3 regions of the Micromonospora sp. NBC_01638 genome follow, and region 1 is predicted to be linked to each of the others. Evidence: riboswitches for the same ligand, from Rfam matches in the RefSeq annotation. Region 1 holds a riboswitch; each other region holds the start of a gene.
What was found. A riboswitch is a leader RNA that binds a small molecule or an ion and turns the genes downstream of it on or off. The one in region 1 is predicted to bind cobalamin.
Positions count from the first base shown of each region.

Region 2: linked by a shared signal. The riboswitch ahead of OG811_RS31585 (prenyltransferase/squalene oxidase repeat-containing protein) and the one ahead of OG811_RS24970 (ribonucleoside-diphosphate reductase subunit alpha) in region 1 are both predicted to bind cobalamin.
Region 3: linked by a shared signal. The riboswitch ahead of OG811_RS31650 (hotdog domain-containing protein) and the one ahead of OG811_RS24970 (ribonucleoside-diphosphate reductase subunit alpha) in region 1 are both predicted to bind cobalamin.

Region 1 covers NZ_CP109273.1:5,361,604-5,366,349, forward strand. Annotated here, with positions in the region: gene OG811_RS24950 (ABC transporter substrate-binding protein) at 1-73, shown strand, start outside; gene OG811_RS24955 (ATP-binding cassette domain-containing protein) at 73-891, shown strand; gene OG811_RS24960 (FadR/GntR family transcriptional regulator) at 922-1,647, opposite strand; gene OG811_RS24965 (enolase C-terminal domain-like protein) at 1,656-3,050, opposite strand; cobalamin riboswitch at 3,428-3,646, shown strand; gene OG811_RS24970 (ribonucleoside-diphosphate reductase subunit alpha) at 3,840-4,746, shown strand, end outside.
Region 2 covers NZ_CP109273.1:6,801,527-6,806,272, reverse strand. Annotated here, with positions in the region: gene OG811_RS31600 (superoxide dismutase) at 1-251, shown strand, start outside; gene OG811_RS31595 (superoxide dismutase) at 258-518, shown strand; gene OG811_RS31590 (hypothetical protein) at 623-946, shown strand; gene OG811_RS31585 (prenyltransferase/squalene oxidase repeat-containing protein) at 947-2,380, opposite strand; cobalamin riboswitch at 2,484-2,607, opposite strand; cobalamin riboswitch at 2,660-2,790, shown strand; gene OG811_RS31580 (prenyltransferase/squalene oxidase repeat-containing protein) at 2,884-4,746, shown strand, end outside.
Region 3 covers NZ_CP109273.1:6,813,841-6,818,586, reverse strand. Annotated here, with positions in the region: gene OG811_RS31655 (copper resistance protein CopC) at 1-731, opposite strand, end outside; cobalamin riboswitch at 910-1,107, shown strand; gene OG811_RS31650 (hotdog domain-containing protein) at 1,372-1,647, shown strand; gene OG811_RS31645 (ABC transporter substrate-binding protein) at 1,724-2,623, shown strand; gene metE (5-methyltetrahydropteroyltriglutamate--homocysteine S-methyltransferase) at 2,719-4,746, opposite strand, start outside.

The sequences.
Region 1 (4,746 bases):
CAAGGAGAACATCGACTCCGCGGAGATCAAGGCGGTGCTCGAACCCAGTTGCGCCAACCCCCCGGTGCAGTGATGGGCGCTACCCCAGCCGCCACCGCCGGCAGCGCTCAGCAGCCGACCGCCGAGGAACCACCGGTCCTCGAAGCCCGGGGCATCGTCAAGCGGTTCGGGCACGTCGAGGCGCTGCGCGGCGCCGACTTCACGGTCCACCGGGGTGAGGTCGTGGCGCTGATCGGCGACAACGGCGCCGGGAAGAGCACTCTCATCAAGACGCTGTCCGGTGTGCACCCGCCCGACGAGGGCGAGATCCGGGTGGGCGGTCGTCCCGTCCACTTCGCCACCCCGGTCGACGCCCGGCGCGCGGGGGTGGAAACCGTCTACCAGGATCTCGCTGTCGCCGACGACCTCAGCGTGGCCGCCAACCTGTACCTCGGGCGGGAGATCCTGCGCTCCGGGCCGCTGCGTCGGCTGGGGCTGCTCGACAAGCGCGCGATGCGGCAGGGCGCCGCCGCGGCCCTCAACGAACTCGGGGTACGGATTCCCCGGGTCACCACCCCGATCGCGATGTTGTCCGGTGGGCAACGGCAGTGCGTCGCGGTGGCCCGCGCCATCATCTGGGCGACCAGCGTGGTCATCCTCGACGAGCCCACCGCGGCACTCGGCGTCGTTCAGACCGGGCGCGTGCTGGACGTCGTCCGGCGTGCCCGCGACGCCGGCATGTCGGTGGTGCTGGTGAGCCACAACATGCCGCAGGTGCTCGAGATCGCCGACCGCGTCGAGGTGCTGCGCCTCGGCCGGCGGGCGGCCCGGCTTCGCGCGGACGAGGTCACCACCGACGACCTGGTCGCGGCGATGACCGGGAGCACCACCGCGCAACGGGACGAGCAGTGACGGTGGTCGCCTAGCGGGGCGGGTGGGCGGTCACGACCGGGCGGCGGTGTCGAGGCTCGCGTCACCGTCGTCGGGTAACCCCTGCAACGACTCCTCGACCCCGATCAGGTGGTTGGCCATGCGGGTGCGGGCCCGCTCCGGGTCGCGTGCCACGAGGGCCTTCAGGATCGCCACGTGCTCGTCGTGGGTACGCCGGTCCGCGCCCTCCTCGTGCAGGCTGCGCCAGAGCCGTCCGCGTACGGTGCGCCCGGCGAACGCCTCGATCAGGCCACCGAGCACCGGATTCCCGGCGTGCACGGCGATGATCCGATGGAAGGCGATGTCGATCTCGATGATTCGCTCGTGGTCCTGCGGTGACTGACCGACCATCTGGGCCGCCTCGTCGAGCAGTGCCCCTGCCTGGGCGAGGGCCTCGTCGGTGATCCTGGTCGCCGCCAACCGGGCGGCCTCACACTCCAGCAGCCGTCGAACGGTGTGGATGTGCCGTGGGTCGCCCTGGCCCTGGAAGTCCACCACGAAGCCCATCGGGGCCAGCAGTTGCGGCGCGTCGAGGTTCGTGACGTAGGTGCCGTCACCCTGGCGAATGTTGACGATGCCGAGGATCGACAGGGCCGACATCCCCTCGCGTAGCGATCCCCGTGAGACGCCGAGCGACTCGGCGAGATCCTTCTCGACGGGCAGCCGATCCCCGGGCTTGAACGACCCTTCGAGGATCATCCGCTTGATCCCGTTCACCACTTCGTCGGTGCGAGACATGACACCTCCTAGCGGCCGGCGGGGGTGGCCGTCCCACCTGCGATCACGTACGGCTCCGGAGATGACACGGTAGTCGGCTCTGCCGCAGCCCAGTAGTCGCCGTCGGGGAACCGGTACCGCGCAACTGACTCGGGACGCATCTGGGTGGAGTAGCCGGGCCGGCTGGGAAGAACATATCCGCTGCCTGACCCGGCGTCCCGGACGACACACGGATCGGTGAAGTGCTCGTGCAGGTGGTCGACGAACTCGGTGACACGGTCGGTGAGATCCCCCGAGATCGCGACGTAGTCGAGCACCGAAACGTGTTGGACCATCTCGCACAGCCCGACACCGCCGGCGTGTGGGCAGACGGGGACGCCGAACTTCGCGGCGAGGAGCAGCACGGCGACGATCTCGTTGATGCTGGCCAGCCGGCCGGTGTCCAACTGGCAGAAGTCGATGGCCCCGGCCTGGAACAGCTGCTTGAACATGACCCGGTTGTGGCAGTGCTCGCCGGTGGCTACCCCGATGGGAGCGACGGCGCGGCGGACGGCCGCGTGGCCCAGGATGTCGTCGGGGCTGGTCGGCTCCTCGATCCACAGCGGTGTGAACTGGGCGAGGGCCTTGACCCACTCGATCGCCTGACCGACGTCCCACACCTGGTTGGCGTCGATCATCAGCTTGCGGTGCGGGCCGAGGATCTCCCGGGCGATCGTGCATCGGCGGATGTCGTCGTCGAGACTGGCGCCCACCTTGAGCTTGACGTAGCCGTAGCCGGTGTCCACCGCCTCCTGGCACAGCCTGCGCAGCTTGTCGTCGCCGTAGCCCAGCCAGCCGGCCGAGGTGGTGTAGGCGGGGTAGCCGGTCCGGTCGAGTTCGGCGAGACGGTCGGCCCGCGTGCTCTGCTTGGCGCGCAGGATGGCCAGAGCCTCGTCCCGGGTCAGCGCGTCGGACAGGTAGCGCAGGTCCGCGATGTCGACGAGCTGCTCGGGGGACATGTCGACGAGCAGCCGCCAGAGCGGCTTGTCGGCAACCCGGGCGACCATGTCCCACGAGGCGTTCAGCACGGCCGCCAGCGACAGGTGGACGACGCCCTTCTCGGGCCCGAGCCACCGCAGCTGTGAGTCGGAGGTGAGCAGGCGGTAGACCGCCCCCATGTCGGCTGCCATCGTCGCCACATCCAGGCCCACGAGGCGCTGTGCCTGGTGGACCGCCGCCGCGACGACGATGTCGTTGCCCCGACCGATGGTGAAGGTGAGGCCGTGACCCGCGAGCGGCGCACCCGCGCTGTCGACGCCGTCGGTGTGCAGCACGACGTAGGCCGCCGAGTAGTCGCCGTCCTTGTTCATGGCGTCAGACCCGTCGGCGGTCAGGGAGGTGGGGAAGCGGACGTCCTCGACGGTGACGGCAGTGATCTGCGGCATGCGCTCCTCGCCCGGCTCTAGGCCCAAAGATCAGATGATCACGAAAAGTATACGGAGGGTCGATTCGGTGCGTCAACGAGGTTGATCACCCTCGGGCCGTATACATCTAATGTTTTCGACCTCCTGCTCGGCTGGGGGACCCGCGCACTCTGGCACGGCGAGCGAAGTGGACACCGTGAAGATTGGATGTTCGCTCCTGGGCACCGTTTGCCGGCGGAGTGTGCTCGACGTTCGATGCATCCATTGACCTGATAGATCGAATCTTTGTCGCAGCCGCCCGGGTCGGCTGGACGAGTCTGGTGACGGTCATCACCAGACCGGCCGCCGACACGCCGAAGACCGACATGTGGTGTGTGACAACGGCTGCGTCCCTATATATGGTGTCGAGCGCAGCTGGTTCGGCCGCGTCATCCGATGTGGTCGAGGCAAGAGGGAACCCGGTGAAAATCCGGGACTGTCCCGCAGCGGTGAGTGGGAACGACCGCCGTCATCAGCACTGGGCCACCAATCGGCCTGGGAAGCGACGGCCAGTAGGAGACCGGCGAGCCCGGTCGTGTCCGCGAGTCCGAAGACCTGCCAGCGCGCCGCACACCCGCACCCGGGTGGGCGGCGGTCCGAGGCCGCGTGGGACGGCTGACGCCACCTGACCCACGCCTCGCTGGCGTGTGTCCGCCGGTGTCTGTCTTCTCGCGTCCGAGGGCCATCAGGTCTCGAACTCGCGAGGAGTGAGTGGTGACAGTCACCGAGGTAGTCCCGGCCAGCAGCGACGCGACCCTGCGGCGCACGCCGATGCAGGTCCGCAAGCGCGACGGCGCCACCGAATCCGTGGACGTGAACAAGATCGTCCGGGCGGTCGAGCGGTGGGCTGACGACCTCACCGACGTCGACCCGATGCGCGTCGCCACCCGCACGATCAGCGGCCTGTACGACGGCGCGACGACGGCCGAGCTGGATCGGCTGTCCATCCAGACGGCGGCCGAGATGATTGGTGAGGAACCGCAGTACTCGCGCCTCGCCGCCCGGCTGTTGGCCGGCTACGTCGACAAGGAGGTGCGTCGGCAGGGCGTCACCTCGTTCAGCGCGGCGATCCGGGTCGGCCACGCCGAGGGCCTGATCGGTAACGACACCGCCGCGTTCGTCGCCGCACACGCCACGATGCTCGACGACGCCATCGATCCGGACGGCGACCGGAGGTTCGAGTACTTCGGCCTGCGCACCGTGTACGACCGGTACCTGCTGCGCCACCCCACCAGCCGGCTGGTGCTGGAGACCCCGCAGTACTGGCTGTTGCGGGTGGCCTGCGGGCTGTCCCGTACGCCGGACGAGGCGGCCGACTTCTACCGACTGATGTCCAGCCTGGCCTACCTGCCCAGCTCACCGACGCTGTTCAACTCCGGGACCCGGCACACCCAGATGTCCTCCTGCTACCTGGTCGACTCCCCGCTCGACGAGTTGGACTCGATCTACCAGCGGTACGCCCAGGTCGCCAACCTGTCCAAGTTCGCCGGCGGCATCGGCATCGCGTACTCCCGGGTCCGGTCCCGGGGCGCGCTGATCCGCGGCACCAACGGGCAGTCCAACGGGATCGTGCCGTGGCTGCGCACGCTGGACGCGAGCGTCGCCGCGGTCAACCAGGGCGGCCGACGCAAGGGCGCGGCGTGCGTCTACCTGGAGCCGTGGCACCCGGACATCGAGG
Region 2 (4,746 bases), 1.4 Mb from region 1:
GTTCCGGCTGGGGTGTCCTGGCCTGGGAGCCGCTGAGCCAGCGGTTGATCGTGGAGCAGGTCTACGATCACCACGGCAACGTCGGGCAGGGCTCTACCCCGGTCCTGGTGTTCGACGCCTGGGAGCACGCCTACTACCTGCAGTACCGCAACGTCCGCCCGGACTACGTGGATCGGCTGTGGAACCTGGTCAACTGGACCGACGTCACCGCCCGCTTCGACGCCGCCCGCGCCGCCACCCCGAAGATCTGATCCGGCATGAGTGGGTATACCCCGCAGGCGGCGGAGATCGTCCAGCGGGCCGCTGGCGTCATCGCGGCCAAACACCGCGGTGACCTCGCGGGCGCGGAGGCCCTGATGTCGGCGTTCGGCTCCGAGCAGGCCCGCACGCTCGGGTTCTACCTGTTGGCGGATCTGGCGCTCGGTCTGGTCAAGGCGCAGAGCGGCCAGTCGATGAACGACCTGGTCCGGGAACTGTCCCTGCTGCTGGCCGACACCGCCCAGTCGCCACCAGCTTGACCGTCTGCGGGGCCCCGCAGATCTGCGGGGCCCCGCGGGGCGCTGTAGCTTCCCCATCGCCCGTCGGGAGACGGCCCATGCGCAGGAAGATCGACCACCTGGTCATGACGATCGACGGCCGGGAGGTGGCTGTCCTTGCCGTCGCGGACTTCAACCGCCTCGATGCCTGCCGCCGGCAGCTCGGCGCGAGCGAAGCCCAGGCGCACCAGCTTCGCCAGCAACTGCACGATGCCCGGCGTCGCCTCGCCCGCCTGGAGGGCCGCCTCGCCGGGGCCTCCAACCTCGAAGCACCCGCCCGAGACTCAGGGGTGCGCGTCCTCGCCCTGCCGACCCTGTCGACGATTCGTGCGGGTAGCCGGTCCGACGTTGACGTAACCAGCGGCCGGCTCACCCGCTGCCGCTGGTCACGTCGACGCGACGCAGGTTGATCAGACGCCGTAGCGCAGGTAGATGGTGTCGCCGACGGTCACTGTCGTGCCGCGGGTCGCGGTGACCGGGGTGCCGCCGTCGCGGGACACCGTCCAGGTGGAGGAGCCGCTGTTGGCCAGGCCGTTGATCGAGGTGATGGTGCCGGTGCCGCTGGTCGGGTTGAGGGCGGTGACGCAGCCGCTGGGGGCGGCTGCGCCGATGGCGGCGTCCAGCACGGCGCCGAGGGTGGTGGTGGTGGCGGTCGGCGTGAGGGTGACCGCGCACGGCTTGATGCTGCCGCTGCTGTTGTCGATGATCACGGCGAGCCGGGTGGCGGTGCCGGCGGTGAATCCGCTCGCCGCGACCCAGGTGGGCGCGCCGGCGGTGACCGGGGTCGGGGGAGCGGCGGTGTAGCCCGCGCCAGCCAGGGCCCGCACCGCGTCGATCGAGGCGTACGCCGATGGGGTGGTGTTGGTGGTGAGGTACTTGAACCCGCCGCCGGTGAGCTGCTGCGCGCGGAGGAAGTCGATCGGGGTCTTACCGGCGGTGGTGGTGAAGTCGGTGCCCTGGCTGGGAATGCCGCAGGCGTTGAGCCCGGAGACGGCCCAGGCGTTGGAGTCGGTGTTGACGCCGAACATCGAGGTGAAGGCACCCGAGGAGTTGACGAGCTTGCCCTTGAGGAAGTTCTTCGCCTGGACGATGTCGGTGTCGGTGTTGGGAACGCCGGCGACGCAGAGGGCGGCCATGGCGGCGCCGGTCATGTCGATGTCGCTGGCGGCGGCGAGTTGGGTGGGGTTGCCCTCGGCCTGGGTGAAGGTCCAGCCGCCGTCGTTGTGCTGGTTGTTGCGGATCCGGGTGACCGACAGGTCGAGCAGCGCCTGCGGTACGCGGGCGGCACCGGTCTGGGTCTTCGCGCCGGCCAGGGCGAGGGTGGCGAAGATGGTGCCGTTGACGTTGGCCGGCGGGCCGTAGTAGCCGGCCGAGCCGGTCTGCCAGTAGGCGATGGTGTCGGCGATCAGGTTGCGGGCGGGCGAGACGCGAGCGGGGTCGATGCCGGCGGCGTAGGCGTTCAGGACGCCGCGCTCGTAGTCGGTCACGACGGGAGAAGTGCTCGGCCAGGACGCGGCCGAGAGTTGGTTGCGGTACACGGTGCGGGCGTTCTTGGTCGTGTCGCCGGAGGGATAGACGTCCACGGCCGCGACACCGGCGGGGGCGAACGCACTGAACGCCCACTCGTTCGACAGCCCGCCGCTGGCGTAGCTGCCGTCGGTGGCCTGCAGGGTGCGCAGGTAGGCGACGCCGTTGGTCTTGGCGGTGGCGATCTGTGCCGCCGTCGAGGTCGCGGCGGCCGGTGCGGCCCCTGCCGCGACCGCGACGACGGTGGCGATCAGCGCAGCGGCGGGAACGGCCGCGAGACGTCTCCGGCGACTGCCGGAGGAAAGGCGCGAGGACATCAGGTCTCCTTGGGGTACGGGGCACGACTGCCTCGACCCGGGACCCAGCGGAAGAGCCGGCGGAGCGGGGCGGGCCGGCCGCAGGACGCGTGGGACGGATACCGCAGGTGCTGCGTCACCACGTGGGTAGTCGGGCTCGGGACGGGTGAACCGTCCTCACCGTTGCGCGTCAGCCCCGGATTCCCACCGGGTTCCCCCACGCGATGACGCGGTCACGGTATGGGAGGAAAGCCCTACCGCGCGCTGTTAGGTAGATGACACGTCCTCGCGTTGACGAGGTGGTTGCTGCTGTGGTCCGATGACCGCGATCCAGCAGTCAGGGGAAGCCGGTCAAAGTCCGGCGCTGGCCCGCAGCCGTAGGTCCCGTTTCGGGACGAGTCGGATTACCTGGCTGGATAGTGCACCGCAGCGCCGTCGAGGTACACGGCGCGGAGCCAGATTTCCGGGACTTGTCCTCGGGGTCCGCGTCCGCGCCTGCGCCGCTACCCCCTGAGAGAGTCGCCATGTCCCCACTGGTCAGTCGAACGTCGCGGAGTTCCGCGCCGTGGTTGGCGTTGGTCGCCGCGGTGACGCTCGGCGCGTTGGCGCTGGTGGTGCCGACCCGTGCGGCGCTCGCCGATCCACTGGAGTCCTGCACCCCGACCCAGGGCGCTGTCGTCGCGGTCGACTTCGGCGCGTGGGGCGGGCCGTTGCTGCGGGGCTGCGACGCCACCCCGACCACCGGTCTGGACCTGCTGCACGAGGCGGGCTTCACCACGACCGGCACCGCTCACGACGGGCCCGGGTTCATCTGCCGGATCGGCTCGCCCGACTTCGACGCCGGCGCCGAGCACCCGACGCCGGCCGACGAGGCGTGCCAGCTGACGCCGCCGGCGACGGCCTACTGGTCCTACTGGATCGCCCCGGCCGGGCAGGACCACTGGACCTACAGTCCACTCGGCGCGATGTCGCAGCGACCGGGCCCGGGTGAGGTCGAGGCGTGGGTCTTCGGCGGCACCGACATCGGTGGCACCACCGGCGCACCGAGCTTCACCCCCGCCTCGGTACGCGCGACCGGCCCGACTCCGACTCCGACCGCAACTCCGACCTTAACCCCGACCGGGACGCCCGAGCCGGCGCGGCCGACGGAAGCCCAGGTCAAGGCCGTCGCGAGCTACCTGGTGGGGCAGCTCACCGACGGCGACCACGTCGACAACGGCGGGGTCGACTACTACCGGACCATTGCCGTCGCCACCGCCCTGGCCGGGACCGGCGGTCAGGCTCAGACCCTCACGAAGATCGTCGACTACCTCCGGGCACACGTCGACGCCGCGATCTTCCCGAACGGCGACACCGCCCCACCACACACTGCCAACGTCGCCAACCTCGCGCTCCTCGCCACGATCACCGGCGGCGATCCCCGCACGTTCGGCGACCGGGACCTGATCGCCACGCTCACCGATCGGGTGTGCGCCGCGACCGACTTCGATGCCGGCTGTGCCGCCGCGGGTGACTTCGCCGGATCGAGCGGACCGTTGACCCACGCGACCGCGCTGCTCGCGCTCAAGCGGGCCGGCGTCACGCCGCCCGCCGTGACCGTCACCCGGTTGACCGAGCAGCAGTGCGCGACCGAGGCCTTCGGTGGCCTCTGGCTCAGCCCAGGCGAGTTCTGCGATCCGGACCTCGCCGCCACGACGCTCGCCGTCCTGACGATGCACGCGCTCGGCGGCCAGGATGACCCGCTGGGTTCGGCCAAAGCGTTCCTGACCGGCGCACAGGAGACCGACGGCGGTTACCAGCCGTACACCGGCGCCGGGGTCACCGACACCTACTCCACCGGGTACGCAGCGCAGGCCCTCGCCGTGCTGGGCCTCGCCGACCGGGCCGCCACCGCCACCGGTCTGCTGGTCGGTCGGATCGTCACCGGCGGTGGGCTCAACCCCGACCCGAGCAACCCGGACGCGGACCTGGCCGCCACGGCCGCCGCCGCGCTCGCGCTGGCCGGAAAGAACCTCGCCACCCTGGGTGAGACGAAGCTGCCGCCGGCCGGGCCGCGACCCGATCTGGTCAAGGGGGTGTCCTACCTCGTCGCGCCGACCAATCTGATCGACGGCAGGTACTACGAGTCGTTTCCCGGCTTCCCCGACTTTGGGTTGAGCATCGACGGCGCCTACGCCCTGGCCGCCACCGGCGGGGACGACGCCAAGCTGCGGGCGATCGTCGAGTTCCTGCGCGGTGGCGGCGCGGTCGGCGACAGCGGATTCACAGTGGACACGTGGCTCGGCATCGGCACCGACTACGCCGCCGGCGGCGCGATCGGCAAGGTCGCCCTCCTCGCCCAGGTCACCGGCTACGACCCACGTTTCTTCGGCGGACATGACCTGATC
Region 3 (4,746 bases), 1.5 Mb from region 1:
GAAGCCGAGCGACGACGCCAAGCGATCAATCCGGCCACCGCTGCCACGGCCGCCACCGCCCAGCCGACCCAGACCATCGCTCCGGGGCCGTCGTCGTCGGTCGACTCGACCGGAGGAGCCGCCGCCGGTGCGGTCGCCGACTCGACTGGTGTGGTCGGTACCGCAGACGCCTGCCCGGACGACTTGTGCTGCTCGGTGGCGGCCAGCAGCGCCGGGTCCGGCTGGTTCGTCGGCGGGCTCCACCCCTGCGGCGCCGCCGTCGCCCGCCCGTTGTAGCGGAACGTCATCGTGCCCCGCACGGTGTCACCGTCGGACGCGACCGACAGGTAGCTCACCGAGTACTGACCCTTGGCGGGCAGATGCGCGAGGGCCACCACCGCCGGGAACCCCGTCGTGTATTCGCGTGGCTCGAACTGCCCGTTGACCAGGAAGTACTCCCGCACCGGCTTGTTTAGCGGCTTCGGCTCCCCGTACGACCAGCCGTTGTCGACCCGGCTGCCACCTGGGGCGGTAATGGTGAAGTACGCGTTGGCGGCGACCTTCTCGGTGAAGTACAGCTGCACCGACGTCAGCGGCTCGCTCACCGTGGCGCCGGCCACCGGGGTGGACATGGCGAGGGTCCCGTGAGCTGCGGCCGGCGGCGCGGACGCGAGCAGTGTGACCGCCGAGGCGAGGGCGAGCGCGAGCAGGCCCGAGGCCAGCCGTCGGGGAGCCTGAGGGAGACGACGCATCTGAATATCCTCACCGTGGCGAGGCTTTGCGCAAGAGGTCGCGATCTTTTTCCTCAGATAACAAAAGTTGGATACGCTCCGGTTCCAGCCCTGTGTCACGAATGTGAAAGGCTGTGCCGCCGCGCTGTCGGGCTGGATGGGCAGCTGCGGTGACCAGCTATGCTCGCCCCGGCGCTGGTTCGCCCGGTGGTAAGCTGGCCGGGTGCCGTAAGAGGGAACCCGGTGGGAATCCGGGGCTGCCCCGCAGCGGTGAGCGGGAACGACCGCCGTCATCAGCACTGGGCCAGTGGCCTGGGAAGCGACGGCCAGTAGGGGACCGGCGTGCAGCCGGTCGGGCCCGCGAGTCCGAAGACCTGCCCGCGCTGCGTACACAATCGTGTGCGCTGCCGTCGGCCTCGCGGGTGGGCTGAGCGGGTGACGTGCCGGCCGGAGTATGCCGGTGCGTGCTCCTCAGCGTGTGTCCGCGTTCCGGCGGTGTGGTTTCCCGAGGGACGGACTACCGCTGTGCACGACACCACCACGATCGCCGGCCGAGCGCCGTCGGCGTCGCACCTGACCCTGTCGCAGATCATGGATCAGCACCACACCAACCTGATGGGTACGGTGCACGGGGGTCGGATTCCTCAACCTCATCGACTCGGTGGCCGGGGTGGTCGCCGCCCGGCATTCGGATGGGCCAGCGGTGACCGCCGCGATCGACGAGACGGCGTTCCTGCGCGCGGTGCGGGTCGGCGATGTCGTGCACGTCGACGCCCGGATCACCTGGGCCGGTCGCAGCTCGATGGAGGTCGCGGTCAAGGTCACCGCCGACCGGTGGGACCGGGCGGTGCCGCCCACCGACGTGGCCACCGCGCACCTGGTCATGGTGCGCGGCCGCGTTCGTCGCGCTCGGGTGCGCCTCGCGCTCGGTTCGTAGCGACGGTCGGTGACCGCCGCCGTGGTCGCGCTGTCGCAGTGGACGTGGCGTGGTCATGCCTGGTAGGCAGGCGGGTGTGCGCATCGTTTCACTGCTGCCGGCGGCCACGGACATCGTGGCCATGCTTGGCCTGACCGGGCACCTGGTCGGGCGTACCCACGAGTGTGACTGGCCACCGGGGGCCCTGGCCGACATCCCGGCGGTGACCGCGACCTCCCTGCCTGAGGCCTTGACGAGTCGGGAGATCTCGGCGGCGATCGCCGGTGACGCGCACCGAGGATCATCGCTGTACCAGCTCGACGTCGCCATGCTGGAGGACTTGAAGCCGGACCTGATCCTGACCCAGGACCTGTGCGATGTGTGTGCGGTCTCCTACGAGCGGGTCAACGACGCGGTTCGTCTGATCGATCTCGACACCACTGTGGTGTCCCTGGAGGCGAGGACCATCGACGGGATCCTGGACACGGTCGACGCCGTGGCCGCCCTGACCGGCACCGAAGGCCGGGCGGCGGAGATCCGAGCCGACAGCGAGCGCCGACTCGCCTCGATGCCGGGGCCGGTGCCCGGCGCGCCGACGGTGCTGTTCGTCGAGTGGCTCGACCCGTTGATGCCCGGCGGGCACTGGGTGCCGGAGCAGATCAGCTATGCGGGTGGACGGTCTCTGCTGCTCGGGCCGGGTGCGCACAGCACCCCGCACCGGTGGTCGGTGGTCCCGGACCTGGCTCCCGAGGTGGTGGTGTTCGGGCCGTGCGGGTTCACACCCGAGCGAACCATCGACGAGCTGTCCGTAGCGGCCGCGCAACCCGGCTGGGCGGACCTGCCCGCGGTGCGGCGGGGGCAGGTGTGGGTGGTCGACGGGCCCGCCTACTTCAACCGCCCCGGCCCGAGGGTCGTCGACGGCGCGGAGATCCTCGCCGCCATCCTCGCCCGCCGTCCGGATTCCCGTGCTCGGCGGGTTTCCGTCGCCGCAGGTTGACGCTGCCGTGCCCGAGTGGTCAAGGCGGATATCGGCGGCGGAGCGTTGCCAGGGGCCGCGGTGGGGCGGCGGCAGGCCGCCGCCCCACCGTTCGCTCAGCTGAGCGTGCTGCGGATATCGGCGGCGGCGGCGACGAGGCGGGTCAGGGCCTGCTCGATTTCCGGGTAGCCGCGGGTCTTGAGGCCGCAGTCGGGGTTGGCCCAGAGCCGGTCGGCGGGCACCGCCGCGACGGCGCGGCGTAGCGCGTCGGTGACCTCCGCCTGTTCCGGTACGCGGGGGGAGTGGATGTCGTAAACGCCGGGGCCGACACCCCGTTCGTAGCCGGTGGTGCGCAGATCGTCGAGAATCTCCATCTTCGACCGGGACGCTTCGATGCTGGTGACGTCGGCGTCGAGGGCGTCGATCGCGGGCAGTACCTCGCCGAACTCGGAGTAGCACAGGTGCGTGTGGATCTGGGTGGCGTCGGCGACCCCGCTGGTGGCGAGCCGGAACGCCCTGACCGCCCAGTCCAGGTAGGCGCGCTGCGCGACCCGGCGCAGCGGCAGTGTCTCCCGCAGGGCGGGCTCGTCGACCTGGATGATGCGGATGCCGGCGGCTTCCAGATCGCGGGCCTCGTCGCGCAGTGCGAGAGCGACCTGGTTGGCGGTGTCGGCGAGGGGTTGGTCGGTGCGGACGAACGACCAGGCCAGGATCGTCACCGGTCCGGTGAGCATGCCCTTGACCGGTCGGTTCGTCAGTGACTGCGCATAGGTGGACCAGGCGACGGTCATCGGCCCGGTGCGGGTGACGTCGCCGTGGATGATGGGTGGGCGTACGCACCGGGAGCCGTACGACTGCACCCAGCCGTTGGCCGTGGCGGCGAACCCGTCGAGCTGTTCGCCGAAGTACTGCACCATGTCGTTGCGTTCCGGCTCGCCGTGCACCAGCACGTCCAGCCCGAGTCGTTCCTGCACGGCGATGACGTGGGCGACCTCGGCGCGCATCCGCTCGGCGTAGCCGATGTCATCGAGCCGACCGGCCCGGTGCGCCGCGCGAGCCTGCCGCAGTTCCGGGGTCTGAGGGAAGGATCCGATGGTGGTGGTGGGCAGCGGTGGGAGGTCCAGTCGGGCCTGCTGCTTGGCGGCTCGTTCTGCGTAGGGTCCCCGGCGTACGTGTTCGGGCCGCAGCGCGTCGAGGCGGGCTCGGACCGCGTCGTTTCGCCAGGCTGCCGGTGCGGCGGGTGGGGGAGGAGGAAGCACGCCGACGCCGTCGCGTAGGGCGCGTCCGAGGGCCACGACCTCGTCGACCTTCTGCCGGGCGAACGCCAGCCGGGCACGCAGGTCGACGTCGAGGTCGGGTTCGGCGGCCAGGTCCACCGGCACGTGCAGCAACGAGCACGACGTCGACACCGCGACGTGATCGGCCAGCCCGGTCAGTACCGCACCGGCCGCAGTGGCGGCGCGCAGGTCCGTACGCCAGATGTTGCGCCCGTCGACCAGCCCCGCGACGATCGTCTTGTTCCGCAGCGGCCCAGCGGCGGCGAGCCTCTTCAGGTTGCCCGGCCCGGCGACGAGGTCGATGCCCACCGCCTCGACCGGAGTGCCCAGCAGCGCCGGCAGCGCGTCTCCGAGGTCACCGAAGTACGACGCGACGAACAGCCGGGGCCGGTGTTCCACGCTGCCGAGCTGACGGTACGCGGCACGCAGCGCGGCGATCTCGTCCGAGGTGCGGTCGGCGGTGTAAGCGGGCTCGTCGAGCTGGACCCATGCGACCCCGGCGTCGGCCAGGGTGCCGAGAATGTCGGCATAGACCGCGACGAGGCCATCGAGTCGGTCAAACGGCCGGAACCCCTCCGGGGTGTTCCCGGTGGCCTTTGACAGCAGGAGGTAGGTCGCCGGCCCGACCAGCACCGGCCGCGTGGTGACGCCGAGGGCCTTTGCTTCGGCGTACTCCCGCACGGCCTTCTCGGGGCGGGCGGTGAACACCGTGTCCGGGCCGATCTCCGGCACCAGGTAGTGGTAGTTGGTGTCGAACCACTTAGTCAGCTCCAGAGCCGGTTCCCGCTCCGTACCGCGCGCCATGGCGAAGTAGGTGTCCAGGTCACCGAGGCCGAGGTGGCGGAAACGGTCCGGGATCGCGTCGAT